One region of the Kocuria sabuli genome, then DNA from elsewhere that is predicted to be linked to it. Evidence: riboswitches for the same ligand, from Rfam matches in the RefSeq annotation. Region 1 holds a riboswitch; the other holds the start of a gene.
What was found. A riboswitch is a leader RNA that binds a small molecule or an ion and turns the genes downstream of it on or off. The one in region 1 is predicted to bind glycine.
Positions count from the first base shown of each region.

Region 2: linked by a shared signal. The riboswitch ahead of RE027_RS13125 (L-serine ammonia-lyase) and the one ahead of gcvP (aminomethyl-transferring glycine dehydrogenase) in region 1 are both predicted to bind glycine.

Region 1 is NZ_JAVHZE010000006.1:113,775-120,900, forward strand. Features, by position in the region: gene gcvP (aminomethyl-transferring glycine dehydrogenase) at 1-2,242, opposite strand, end outside; glycine riboswitch at 2,406-2,513, opposite strand; gene rplL (50S ribosomal protein L7/L12) at 2,632-3,015, opposite strand; gene rplJ (50S ribosomal protein L10) at 3,112-3,636, opposite strand; gene RE027_RS08365 (GNAT family N-acetyltransferase) at 3,926-5,074, opposite strand; gene rplA (50S ribosomal protein L1) at 5,199-5,906, opposite strand; gene rplK (50S ribosomal protein L11) at 5,995-6,426, opposite strand; gene nusG (transcription termination/antitermination protein NusG) at 6,573-7,126, opposite strand, start outside.
Region 2 is NZ_JAVHZE010000014.1:2,935-10,060, forward strand. Features, by position in the region: gene RE027_RS13115 (hypothetical protein) at 79-516, opposite strand; gene RE027_RS13120 (hypothetical protein) at 687-1,073, opposite strand; gene RE027_RS13125 (L-serine ammonia-lyase) at 1,203-2,633, opposite strand; glycine riboswitch at 3,062-3,160, opposite strand; gene RE027_RS13130 (ABC transporter ATP-binding protein) at 3,192-5,063, opposite strand; gene ppk2 (polyphosphate kinase 2) at 5,175-6,110, opposite strand; gene RE027_RS13140 (SGNH hydrolase domain-containing protein) at 6,268-7,126, opposite strand, start outside.

The DNA of each region.
Region 1 (7,126 bases):
AGGAGATCGGGAGCACCCCGGCCGAGCCGTAGCGGGACTGGGAGACCGGGAAGGACTCGGCCGCCGCGTCCACGGCGCCGGGGTCCCCGGGCAGGAACGGCACGAGGTGCTCCGCGACCGCCACGGGCCCGACGCCGGGCCCGCCGCCGCCGTGCGGGATGCAGAAGGTCTTGTGCAGGTTCAGGTGGGAGACGTCCCCGCCGAAGCGCCCGGGCCGGGCGAGGCCCATGAGGGCGTTGAGATTGGCGCCGTCCACGTAGACCTGGCCCCCGGCGTCGTGCACCGCCGCGCACACCGCGGTGACCTGCTCCTCGAACACGCCGTGCGTGGAGGGGTAGGTGATCATGATGCCCGCGAGCTCGTCCCCCACCGCGTCGATCTTCGCGGCGAGGTCGTCCAGGTCCACGGAGCCGTCCTCGGCGGTGGCCACGACCACGACCTTCAGGTCCGCGAGCACCGCGGACGCCGCGTTGGTGCCGTGGGCCGAGGACGGGATGAGGATGGTCCTGCGCCGGTCGTCCCCGCGGGAGAGGTGGTAGCGGTGGATCGCCAGCAGGCCGGCGAGCTCCCCCTGGGACCCGGCGTTGGGCTGGACGGACACGGCGGCGTAGCCGGTGATCTCCGTGAGCCAGGACTCGAGCTGGGCGATGAGCTCCCGGTAGCCGGCGGTCTGGTCCTCGGGCGCCAGCGGGTGGATCGAGGCGAACTCGGGCCAGCTGATGGGCTCCATCTCGGCGGCCGCGTTGAGCTTCATGGTGCACGAGCCCAGCGGGATCATGGTCCGGTCCAGGGCCAGGTCCTTGTCCGCGAGGGAGCGCAGCCAGCGCATCATCGCGGTCTCGGAGCGGTGCAGGGTGAACACCGGGTGGGCGAGGTAGGAGTCGGTGCGCAGCAGCGCGCCCGGCAGGTCCCAGCCGGGCCCGGCGGCCCCGTCCCCGGGGGCGTGCGCCCCGAAGGCGGCGAGCACCGCGTCGACGTCGCCCTCGTCGTGGGGCTCCCCGACCGAGACGGAGACGTGGTCGGCGTCGGCCCGGCGCACGTTGATCCCGCGCTCCGCGGCGGCGGCCACGACGGCGTCCGCGCGGCCCGGCACCTCGGCCAGGACGGTGTCGAAGAACCGGTCGTGCACCACGGGCACGCCGGCGGCGCTGAGCCCGGCGGCCAGCCGCGCGGCGAGTCCGTGCACGCGCTCGGCGATGGCGCGCAGCCCGTCCGCGCCGTGGTAGGCGGCGTAGGCGCCGGCGACGATGGCCAGCAGCGCCTGGGCGGTGCAGATGTTGGAGGTGGCCTTCTCGCGGCGGATGTGCTGCTCGCGGGTCTGCAGCGCCAGGCGGTAGGCGGGCCGGCCCGAGGAGTCCACCGAGACGCCGACCAGGCGGCCCGGCAGGTTGCGCTCCAGGCCCTTGCGGCAGGCCATGAAGGCGGCGTGGGGGCCGCCGAAGAACAGGGGCACCCCGAAGCGCTGGGCGGAGCCCACGGCGATGTCCGCGCCCTGCTCCCCCGGGGAGCGCAGGAGGGTGAGGGCCAGCAGGTCGGTGGCGACGGCCACGAGGGCGCCCTGCGCGTGGGCCTGCTCGGTGCGCTCGGCCAGGACGGCGACGTCGCCGTCGACGCCCACCTGGGTCAGGACCACGCCGAAGAACTCGCCCTCGGGCAGGCCCTCGGCGAGGTCCGCGACGACCAGCTCGACGCCCACCGCCTGGCAGCGCCCGCGCAGCACGGCCAGGGTCTGCGGCAGGGTCCGGGAGTCCACCACGACGCGGCGGCTCGTGGCCTTGCGGTTGGCGCGCCGCATCATGAGCACGGCCTCGGCCACGGCGGTGGCCTCGTCCAGCAGGGAGGCGTTCGCGACGTCCAGGCCCGTGAGGTCCATCACGGCGTTCTGGAAGGTCAGCAGGGCCTCGAGCCGGCCCTGGGAGATCTCCGGCTGGTACGGGGTGTAGGAGGTGTACCAGGAGGGGTTCTCGAGGATGTTGCGGCGCAGGGCGGGCGGGGTGACCGTCTCGGCGTAGCCCTGCCCGATCATCTGTGTCATCACCCGGTTCTTCGCGGCGATCCGGCGCAGGGCCGCGAGGGCCTCGTGCTCGGTCATCGGGGCGGGCAGCCGCAGGGGCTCGTCCGAGTCGATGGTGGTGGGGACGGCGCGGGAGACGAGCTCCTCGAGGTCGGTCGCGCCGACGGTCTCGAGCATGATGGCGGTCTCGGCGGCGTCCGGCCCGAGGTGGCGTGGAAGGAAGGACAAGGTCAGCTCCTCGTGTTCGAGGCCCGGTGGGGCCCGTCCGACCTCCCCGCTCTGTTGCCTGACCTGAGAGTTTTCACCGGCCCCGGGCGGGGACCGGCCTGCACCGTCGGTGGCCCCCGCCCGGGGCCGGTGGCCGCGGACGGGAGGACCTCTTCAGAGTGGCCTGATCGCAGCGGTACGGGTGCCTGAGAGATTCCCGGGGAGGATTTGCTCCTTCGGCGCCGCCCGCCGTCCGGGGGCGGACGGCGTCGGACTCTCCCGCTGCGCGTGGGCGGCCGATGTGTTGTGCACCCAGTGTCCCACACGCCGCCCGGCACGGCACGAGGCCCCGGACGGCGTGCGTCCGGGGCCTCGTGGGAGCGTTCGCGAAGAACGGGTCCTGGGGGACCTTACTTGAGGGTGACGGTGGCGCCGGCGCCCTCGAGGGCCTCCTTGGCCTTGTCCGCGGCCTCCTTGTTGGCGCCCTCGAGGACGGCCTTGGGGGCCGAGTCCACGAGGTCCTTGGCCTCCTTGAGGCCGAGGGAGGTCAGCGCGCGGACCTCCTTGATGACCTGGATCTTCTTCTCGCCGGCGGCCTCGAGGACGACGTCGAACTCGGTCTGCTCCTCGGCCTCCTCGGCGGCGGCGGCGGGGGCGGCGGCACCGGCCACGGCCACGGGGGCGGCGGCGGTGACGTCGAAGGTCTCCTCGAACGCCTTGACGAACTCGGAGAGCTCGATGAGGGAGAGCTCCTTGAACGCGTCGATCAGTTCGTCGGTGGTGAGCTTGGCCATGGTTGTGGCTCCTTTTCGATGTGGTGCCCCGACCGGGTTCATCGGCGCGGGACGGTCTGGTTCCGTGGTGAGAATGTGCCTCGCGGCGGGTGCTGCCTAGGCGTCCTGCTCCTCGACCTTGGCGCGCAGCGCCTCGGCCGTGCGGACGGTCTTGGACAGCGGGGCCTGGAACAGCGCGGCGGCCTGGGACAGCGACGCCTGGGCCGCGCCGGCGACCTTGGCCAGCAGGACCTCACGGGACTCGAGGTCCGCCAGCTGCTTGATCTCGGCCTCGCTGAGCGCCTTGCCCTCGAGGTAACCGCTCTTGACGACGAGCTGCGGGTTCGCCTTGGCGAAGTCACGCAGGCTCTTGGCGGCCTCGACGGGGTCACCCGAGATGAAGGCGATCGCGCTCGGGCCGGCGAGCTGGCCGTCGAACGCGTCGATGCCCATCTCCTTGGCCGCGATCGCGGTCAGCGTGTTCTTCACCACGGCGTATTCGGCGTTCTCACCGAGCGAGCGGCGCAGCTCCTTGAGCTGGGCCACGGTGAGGCCGCGGTACTCAGTCAGAACAGCAGCGCCCGAGTTGGAGAACAGCTCCTTCAACTCGGCGACCGCGGCTGCCTTTTCCGGGTTCGCCATGGTACTCCTTCCGGTCTTCGATGCCGGGCGCTGCCGGAAGGTCCCGGGCACAGAAAAAGCCCCGCGCAGATGCCCGGGGCTCCGTGACACTTCCCGTGCTCCACGGGCGTGCTCACTGTGCTGGTTCACCTGCGCTGGCCGTTCCTGGCGGAACTCTTACGGCTGCTCCCCGGTTCCGCACGCTCCTGAACGGAGCAGGCGGGGCAGGGGAGAACACGACCGGCGGTCTTTGGTCCTCCCAGAGTACCCGAGGCCCCCGCCCCGGCCAAATCGGTCCCGCCCGCGCCGTTCAGGCCGCCGGGAACTCGCGGGACCACACGCCGCTGCGCCCTGCGACCCGGAAGCCCAGGCGGCTGTTGACCCGGCTCATCCGGTCGTCGCCGCTGTGGCTCCACGAGTACACGGTGCGCACGCTCGGGGCCAGCCGCTCGAGCTGCTGCAGGTTGGCCAGCTTCAGGCGGGTGGCGATCCACCGGCGGCGGTGCTCGCGCAGCACCACGGTCTCGTCCTGCATCCCGATCGGCGACTCGTCCCCCGTCAGGACGATCTCGGTCATCCCGACGAGGCGGCCGGTGCGCTCGTGCTCGGCGACGGCGACCAGCGAGAGGTTGCCCGTCTCGGCGCGCAGCTGCTCGGTCCGGCGCACGCGCTCGGCGTCCCAGGGCTCGGACTCGGCGGCGACCGGCGGCAGGAACGAGTCGGCGGCCATGCGCGAGTGCAGCGCGGCGAACTCGTCGAGCCGGTCCTCGGGGGCGGGCCCGCTCCAGACGTGGATCCGGTACGGCTCCGGCGCCGGCGAGGCCGCCACCTCGCGCAGCAGGGCCTCCGTCCGGGCGGGCGGCAGGGGGACCTCCAGGACGCCGAAGTCGCTGACGGACTCGAGCCGGTACCCGGCGCTGAGGGCGAATCGCGTCTGCCGGTTGGAGACGGGCAGACGGCCGGAGCCGTCCGCGGCGTCGACCCACTCGACCATGCCGGGGGTGATCACCGGGAAGACCCCGGTGACGCTGCCGTCGCCCTGGATCTCCTCGGGGCCGGGGTGCTCCGTCTGGATCCGCAGGTGCCGGCGGGACTCCCCCACGGCGAGCTGCTCGGCCGCGCTCAGCAGCTCGCTGCCCGTGCCCTGGGAGGTGACCTCGGGGTCCACGTCCACCGTGATGTGCGCGGACCCGGTGAGGGCGACCAGCGGCATCCGGACCTCGGCCCGGCCCGCGAGCCGGCCGTCCACCCACGCCAGGAGGATGACGACCCGCTCGAAGGGGTCCAGCAGGTCCCGGTACAGCTCCTGGGCGTCGCCGGTGAGGTCGGAGATCCCCCAGACGTGCTGCCGGGACCGGCGCACGAGCTCGGCCACCCGGCCCAGCAGCTCCTGGGCGGCGTCGTCGAACTCGTCGGGGATGCGCATCTGCTCGATCCGCACTGGGGGGTGCTCGATCACGGGGACTCCCTTCCGGAGGGCGGCGGTGCCCCCGGGTTCGCGTGGGGTGGAACGGCGAGGGGCCCGGCCGCAGCGGCCGGGCCCCCACCCGTGGGGGCCCCGTCCAGGGCCCCGGTGTCCGGCGTCAGGCGCCGACGACGACCTCGGTGGCGTTCGGGTCGACCGGGATGCCCGGGCCGAACGTGGTCGAGACGGTCGCCTTGGTGATGTAGCGGCCCTTCGAGGCGGAGGGCTTCAGGCGCAGGATCTCCTCGAGCGCGGCGCCGTAGTTCTCGGCCAGCTTCTCGACCTCGAAGGACGTCTTGCCCACGATGAAGTGCAGGTTCGAGTGCTTGTCGACGCGGAAGTCGATCTTGCCGCCCTTGATGTCGTTGACGGCCTTGGTCACGTCCATGGTGACGGTGCCCGTCTTCGGGTTCGGCATCAGGTTGCGGGGACCGAGCACCTTGCCCAGGCGCCCGACCTTGCCCATCATGTCCGGGGTCGCCACGGCGGCGTCGAAGTCGGTCCAGCCGCCCTGGATGCGGGCGATCAGGTCGTCGGAGCCGACGTAGTCCGCGCCGGCCTCCTCGGCCGCGGCGGCCTTGTCGCCGGTCGCGAAGACGACGACGCGGGCGGTCTTCCCGGTGCCGTTCGGCAGGTTCACCGTGCCGCGGACCATCTGGTCGGCCTTGCGGGGATCCACGCCGAGACGGAGGACGACCTCCACGGTGGAGTCGGTCTTGGCGGTGTCGATCTCCTTGGCCAGGGCGACGGCCTCGGCCGGGCTGTAGAGCGCGCCCTCGTCGATCTTGGCCGCTGCCGCCTTGTATGCCTTGCTGCGCTGTGCCATCTGCTTCTTCTCCTTGTGCAGTTGTGGTCTGCGGACCGCGCTCGGCCCTGCCACGTCAATAACGGTGGGTGGTGTCAGCCGAGGCTGATCACTCGACCTCGATGCCCATCGAGCGGGCGGTGCCGGCGATGATCTTCGCGGCGGCGTCGATGTCGTTGGCGTTGAGGTCTTCCTTCTTGGTCTCGGCGATCTCCCGGACCTGGTCCATGGTGAGCTTGCCGACCTTCTGGGTGTGCGGGACACCGGAGCCCTTGGCGACGCCGGCGGCCTTCTTGATCAGCTGCGCGGCGGGCGGGGTCTTCGTGACGAAGGTGAACGAGCGGTCCTCGTACACCGTGATCTCCACGGGGACGATGTTGCCGCGCTGGGACTCCGTGGCCGCGTTGTAGGCCTTGCAGAATTCCATGATGTTGACGCCGTGCTGACCGAGGGCCGGACCCACGGGGGGCGCCGGGTTGGCGGCACCTGCCTGGATCTGCAGCTTGATCAGGCCGGAGACCTTCTTCTTCTTGGGAGCCATGTGCTGGTCCTTCTTCTGCTGGACGTACCGGCGCACAGGAGCGTACGGCGGCGGGTGGCCGCCGTGGCGCGGCGGCCGGTCGGCCCCGGCGGCGAAGCATGCGCCGCTGGGCCGGGAACGGTGGGCGGGCGGTCTCGCCCGCGGGATCAGATCTTGGAGACCTGGTTGAAGCCGAGGGTGACGGGGGTCTCGCGCTCGAAGATCGACACGAGGACGACGAGCTGCTGGGACTCCACCTTGATCTCGGAGATCGTGGCGGGGAGGGTCTCGAACGGGCCCTCCTTGACGATGACGGACTCCCCGACCTCGAAGTCGACGTCGATCTGCGGCTGCGCGCTCGGCTGGGCGGCGGACTCGCCGCCCGCGCCCTGCGGGGCCTCGAAGACCGGGTTCAGCATCTCGAAGACCTCGTCGAGGCGCAGGGGGACGGGGTTGTAGGCGTCCTGGCCCACGAAGCCGGTCACGCCGGGGGTGTGCCGCACGGCGCCCCAGGAGGCGTCGGTGAGGTCCATGCGCACCAGCACGTAGCCGGGGATCCGCACGCGGCGCACGACCTTGCGCTGGGCGTTCTTGATCTCGACGACCTCTTCCATGGGGACCTCGATCTGGAAGATGTCCTCCTCCATGTTGAGGGACTGGATGCGGGTCTCGAGGTTCGTCTTCACGCGGTTCTCGTAGCCGGCGTAGGTGTGGATGACGT
Region 2 (7,126 bases), on a different contig from region 1:
CGTGGGGCACCGGGGCCGTCGCGCGGAGTTCCTCAGGGCTGGGGAACGTGCCGGCGGATGACGGGGTGGCCGGATCGCTCAGCGCGGGGGGTGCCGCTGCAGCCACATCCGCACCCTCAGCTCGTCCCAGGACGGGACGTCCACGACCAGCGCGGAGGTCCCGCAGCGGTGGACCGGGACGACGCCGTCGCGGTCTGCGAGCTCCGCGATCAGCCACTCCACCAGCGCGGAGTGCTGCTCGGCGAGGTCGGCGCGCAGACCGACGTCGAAGCAGTCCACCTCGGCGACCACCGTCACCAGCGGTTCCTCGGTGGCGGCCGCCTCCGGACCCTCACCACGCAGCGCGCTGATCGTGCGTTCCACGTGCGCGCGCATCTCCGACCCGCTCATCGGGTCGCGGCCGTGGGCGGTCTGGTAGGCGCTGCAGATCGGCAGGCCGGGGAGGAGGACCTGGTCCTCGTCCAGCGCCTCGGCGGCCTGCTCCGTATCCATCCACTCGTACAGCAGGTCCCCCATGGGCGTGACTCTAGGGCCGTTGCCCGACGGCGTCGCGGCCGGCGGAGGGGCTCGGTCCAGCGCGGGCGGCCGGGCCGATGGACCGGCGCGCGGTCCCATGGTCTCCCGGTGCCGTCGGTCTCCCGGTGCTCCGACAGTCTCCGGATGGGCCGACACCGCCGGCCACCGGCTCAGCCCAGCGTGTCGATCTCCACGGCGAAGGCCATCGCGGCCCGGTCGTGCGTCACTCCGTCCAGGGATGCGAGATCGGACCCGCGCAGGTTGCCGAGGACCTGGCCGGTGGTGCGGTCGTCCAGCAGCGGCCCGCCCGTGCCCAGGGGGCGACCGGCGCCGTCGGTGATCTCGGCCAGGTAGAGCCCGTCCTCGACGTCGTCGCAGACGAACAGCACCCGGGCGGCGTCCGGGTGCCGGATGCGAACCCGGAGCACCAGCTCCTCCAGGGCAGCGATGGTGAGCTCGTGGCGGGCGAGCTGGAAGTTGCGCCGGGCGGTCTCGAACCGCGGTGTCGAGGTGGTCGGTCCTTGCAGGTCCGGGGGAGAGGCTGCAGAAATCCTCATGATTTCGACGATACCGCCGGGGGCCGACAGATCCATCTCGAGCCGGCCGGTCGGAGCACGGCACCTCGGGCCGGCGTCGTCCGGGGAGGCCGGGTTCAGCGCGCCACGGCGTTCAGGGTGCCGTCACCGTCAGCACTCCACGACGTTGACGGCCAGCCCGCCCAGGGCCGTCTCCTTGTACTTGTGGCTCATGTCCCTGCCGGTCTCGCGCATGGTCACGATGACCTCGTCGAGGCTGACCCGGTGCGTGCCGTCCCCCCACATGGCCATCTTGGCGGCGTTGATGGCCTTGGCCGCGGCGATCGCGTTGCGCTCGATGCACGGGATCTGCACCAGGCCCCCGATCGGGTCACAGGTCAGTCCGAGGTTGTGCTCCATGGCGATCTCCGCGGCGTTCTCCACCTGGGCGGGGGTTCCGCCGAGGATCTGCGCGAGTCCGGCCGCGGCCATCGAGGAGGCGGAACCGACCTCGCCCTGGCAGCCGACCTCGGCCCCGGAGATCGACGCCTGCTCCTTGTACAGCACTCCGACCGCCCCGGCCGTGAGCAGGAAGCGGACCACGATGTCCCGCCTGACCGCATCGAGGGCCTCCGGGCCCTGCCCGGCCGCGGCGCGGGCGGCGGGGGAGTAGTGGGTGGCGTAGAACAGCACCGCCGGGACGATGCCGGCGGCCCCGTTGGTGGGGGCGGTGACCACGCGGCCGCCGGAGGCGTTCTCCTCGTTGACCGCCAGGGCCACGAGGTTCACCCACTCCGGCCAGAAGCCCGGGTCCCGGTCCGGGTCCTCCGTGCGCAGGCGCCGGTGCCAGTCCGGGGCGCGGCGGGCGACGTTCAGCCCGCCTGGCAGCGGGCCGGTGCGCCGCAGGCTGGAGTCCTTGCACTCCTCCATGACCTCCCAGATGTGCAGCAGCTGCTGCCGGATCTCGTCCTCGCCGCGCCAGGTCCGCTCGTCGGCGAGCATCACCTCGTCGATGCTTAGCCCCGTGGTGCGGCAGTGCGCGAGCAGCTGCTCGGCGGTGCGGAAGGGATAGGGCACCTGGGCGGTGGCCGCGGCCAGCTCGGCCGCGGCGGTGTCCTCCTCGCCGTCACGGACGATGAATCCGCCGCCCACGGAGAACCAGGTCTGCGCGGTCAGCACGCCCCCGGCGGCGTCGAGGGCCTGGAAGCGCATGCCGTTGGTGTGCCGGGCCAGCACGGTCAGCGGGTGCTGCACCATGTCCGCGACGGTGTAGAGGATGTCCTTGCGGTGTCCCAGGGCCTCGCCCAGCCGCAGCGTGCCGGTGGCGGCGATGTCGGCCAGCCGGTCCTCGACCTGGTCGGGACGGACCAGTTCCGGGTCGTGGCCCTCCAGGCCCAGCAGGATCGCGGTGAACGTGCCGTGACCGCGGCCGGTGGCGGACAACGATCCGTAGACGTCCACGCGCAGGTCCGCGGTGGACTCCAGGAAGTCCTCCTCGGCCAGGGACTGTGCGAAGCGCAGGGCGGCGCGCATGGGGCCGACGGTGTGGGAGCTCGACGGGCCGATGCCCACGGTGAACAGGTCGAAGACGCTGATGGCCATGATGACGCTCCAATGCATGGTGGTGCCCCGGCAGCGGGGCAGGTGATGTGGGGGGACGACGCGCGGCCCGGGTCGGACGGGTCTCTCGGGACCGGCGGCAGCGGATCCGGGCAGCACCGGACACTCCGGCCCGGCCGGCCCGGAGCCGTGAACCGGGGCACGTCCCGGGGACCGGATCCGGGGCACGGGGCCCCCGGGGCGGCGTGCGCGTCGTGCAGGCCGGTGTGCTCACCGAGTGGCGCCGCAGTGGCCGGGCGAGCCGGGACGGTCGTCATCGAGGAACTCCAGGTTCTGCGCGGTCCACCCGCGCGGTCTGTGGGTTCCTCCCCGATCTGTTGCACGACCTGAGAGTTTCCGCCGCACCCGGACGGGGTGGGGCTTGCTCCTTCGGCGAGCGCAGAAGACACCGCGCTACTTTCCAGATGTGCCTCGGTGCGACGGTACATGGGCCTGAGAGTTTCCCGGGGAGGAATTGCTCCTACGGCGCCCGATCGGTCTGGCTGACGGGACTCTCCCGACGCACCTCGACGGCTGCAGTTCTGTGACTACCACCACAGCCTAGTGACGCTGATCGGGGAAAGCAACGATCTCCCCGTCCTCCCGCTTGAGGCCGGGCGGGGCGACCTCCGCCGGCCGGACGAGGAGCTGGTGGCGGGCCAGCTCGCGGTAGAGAGCCGAGCTGCGCAGGAGCTCGTCGTGGGTGCCTGCGGCGGTCAGGCGGCCGTGGTCGAGCACGACGATCTGGTCGGCCCCGGCGACGGTGGACAGGCGATGGGCCACGATGAGGACCGTGCGCCCGGCCGCCGCGGAGCGGATGGCGGCGTGGAGGGCCTGCTCGTTGCGGGAGTCCAGGCTGGCGGTGGGCTCGTCGAGCAGCAGCAGGGGGGTGTCCGCGAGCAGGGCGCGGGCGATGGCCAGGCGCTGGCGCTCGCCGCCCGAGAGACCTGCGCCGTCGTCCCCGACGGCGGCGTCCAGCCCGTCGGGGTGCTCCTGCAGGCGCTCCAGCAGGTTGACGGCGTCCAGCACCGTCCGGCACGAGTCCTCGTCGGCCTCGGGCGCGGCGAGCAGGAGGTTCTCCCGGATGGTTCCGGCGAGCACGGGGGCGTTCTGCTCGACGAAGCCGATCCGGGCCCGCAGGCCGGTGCGGGACAGGGCGCGCACGTCGGTGCCGTCGAGCCGGATCGATCCGTGCTCGGGGTCGTAGAAGCGCTCGACCAGGGCGAGCAGGGTGGACTTCCCGGCCCCCGACGGTCCGACGATCGCGGTGGTCGACCCGGCCGGGACCGTGAAGCTGACGTGGTCCAGCACGGGGCGGCCCGGCCGGTACGAGAAGGCGACCTCGTCGAAGGTCAGCTCGCCGGGACGTTCCCCGACCTCTGCTCCGCGCGTGACGGTCCCGGTCCGCGGTGTGGCGTCCGCCCGGTCGGAGACCTCGTCGTCCGTGTCCTCGCGGGGAAGCTCCAGGATCTCCTGGATGCGGCCCAGGGCACCCAGGGCGGTGCGCACGGTCGTGATGGCGGAGAAGAACTGGCCCAGGGGCATGACCATCATGAACAGGAAGAGGATGAAGGTCACCAGGTCGGCGACCGCCAGGACACCGGATGCCACACGGTAGCCACCCACGCCGAGGACGGCGAGGAAGGACCCCTGGACGGCGAGCCCGCTGATCGGCCAGAGCACCGCGCCGACACCGGCGACCCGGACCCCGAAGTCGTAGGCCGACGACGCCTCGGCCTCCAGCCGGGCCACCTCCCGGTCGGTGGCCCCGCTGGCGCGGATGGTGCGCACCGCCGAGACGGCGCGTTCGACGCCGGCGGCGAGCCGGCCCACGGCGTCCTGGGCCGACCGGGTGAGGGACTGGATCCGTGCCGAGGCGACCACCACGGCCAGCACGGCCACGACGACGACGCCGAGCGTGATGCCGAGCAGGAGCGCGTCCAGCAGCGCCATGCCGACCACCGCGCCGGCAAAGACCAGCGACCCGCCCAGGGCGTCCACGAGCCCACCGGTCAGCGCGGCCCGGACCATGGTGGTGTCTGCGCCGACCCGGGAGACCAGGTCCCCGGTCCGGCGGATGTCGTGCTCGCGCACGGTCAGGCGCAGCAGGTGGTCCACCAGCCGCCGGCGGGCCGAGAGCACCACGCCCTCGGCCGTGCGTTCGAGCAGATACTGCTGCACCGCGCCCACCAGGCCGGCACCGAGCACCAGCAGCACCAGCACGGTCACCAGCGGCGCCACCGGCCGGCCGGTGCCGATGGAGTCGATGATCCGGTGGACGGTCACCGGCTGCGCCAGGCTCAGCCCGGCTCCCAGCACGGACAGGACGAGCACCACGCCCAGCACGCCACGGTGCTCCGCGAGGTAGCCCGTCAGGTCCCGCAGACGGCCCCGGGGCACCTGCGCGTCCTCGGCCGTCGTGATTTCACCCATCGTCGGAACCCCCTGGCTGTCAACATGTGGTGACACCGGTGCTCCTGTCAATGCCTGATGGCAGGGTCCGGCCTCCCCGAGGGCACCAGCACGATCGGGAGGGCCCCGGACTCAGTCGCCGACGGCGTCGCGGCCGCGGGCCACGATCGAGGGGTCGGGGGGATGCACCACCGCGGGGTCCTTGTCCTCGTAGTCGAACTGGTCCAGGAAGAAGCGCATGGCGTTGAGCCGGGCGCGCTTTTTGTCGTTGGAGCGCACGGTGATCCACGGGGCGTGGTCGGTGTCGGTGCGCAGGAACATCTCCTCCTTGGCCTCGGTGTAGTCCTCCCACCGGTCCAGGGAGGCGAGGTCCATCGGGGAGAGCTTCCAGCGGCGCACCGGGTCGATCTGGCGGATCGCGAAGCGGGTGCGCTGCTCGTGCTGGGTGACGGAGAACCAGAACTTGGTCAGGTGGATCCCCGACTCCACCAGCATCTTCTCGAACACCGGGGTCTGCGCCATGAACGTGGCGTACTCCTGCGGCGTGCAGAAACCCATCACGGGCTCGACGACCGCCCGGTTGTACCAGGAGCGGTCGAAGAGCACGATCTCCCCGGCGGTGGGCAGGTGGCCGATGTAGCGCTGGAAGTACCACTGCCCGGCCTCCCGGTCGGAGGGTCTACCCAGCGCCACGACCCGGGCGGCCCGCGGATTCAGGTACTCGGTGAAGCGCTTGATCGTCCCGCCCTTGCCCGCCGCGTCCCGGCCCTCGAAGACCACCACGTGCTTGAGGTCGTGGTCCTGGCCCCAGTACTGGAACTTCAGCAGCTCGATCTGCAGCTGGTACTTCTCCAGCTCGTACTCCTCCCGGGACATCAGCTCGTCGTAGGGGTAGTCCTCCTGCCAGGTCTCCACCGCGGACCCGCCCGGATCGATGAGATGGGGGTCCTCCTCGTGCCCGTGCGGGACGGTGTAGCCCATCTCGGTGAGGTGGTCGATGAACTCCCGCAGGTTCTCCCGCACCGCCCACTGCTCGGCGGGCATCCACTGTCGTCTTCCGTCAGGCATCGACCGCTCCCTCGTCTGCTGGGCCTCCTGCCGCGCAGTGTAGGTCAGTCCGGTGGCCGGACGGTGAACATCGCTCGGAGCGGCCCACGCAGGACTGCCGGTGGCCGGACGGTGAACATCGCTCGGAGCGGCCCACGCAGGACTGCCGGCGGCCGGCTCAGGCCCGCAGGTCCGCACACAGGGCCCGGACCCGGTGGTCGAGGTCGTCGACGACGGCCCGGACCCGCTCCGGGGCCGCGTCCTGCAGGTCCGCCACGTCCCAGTGCTGGTGGACGGTGTGCTCGTAGACCGCCACGGCGTCCCGGGGCCCGAAGGTGACTACCCAGTCGGCGGCGCGGACCACGTCGTCGGTGAGCGGCTTCGGATACACCTGCCCCACCTCCACCCCGCGGGCGGCCAGCGCCTCCAGGACCACGGCGTCCACCGCGGGCCCGGGCAGGATGCCGGCCGAGCGCACCACGGCGGTGCCGGTGGCGTGGTGGGCGAGCAGGGCCGCGGCGATCTGGGCCAGCCCGGTGTCGTGCCGGCCGACGAACAGCACCTGCGGGATCCCGGAGGCGTCCCGGTCCTTGGCATGGGCCAGGGCGGCCAGCCGGTCGGCGGCGAAGTGCCCGGCTACCGGGGCGAGGTAGGTGCGCACCTTCGCGGTGCGGGCCAGGGTCGCGTAGGACTCGAAGACGACCCGCTCGACCAGCTCCGGGGGGAAGATCCCCGCGTACCGGTCGGCCAGGTGCGCCACGGTGCGCTGCAGCACCCGCGTGTCCAGGTCCTCGGGCTGCTCAATCGGATCCCTCATCACCCCTCCTGACGGGATGCACCCCGCGTGGCATCCGTGTCGAGTCCGCATGTGGTCCCGCTGCTGCCGGGAAGAGCGCTCCACGGCGTCCACGACGGCGCGGTCCCCTCGCCGTGACCAGCGGTTCCACCGAACACTAGGACCCCCGGGCGCCTCCGGAACGAACGCTGGGTGAACACTGGCCGAAGACCCCGTGCCGCCGTGACGGGCATGGTCTCCG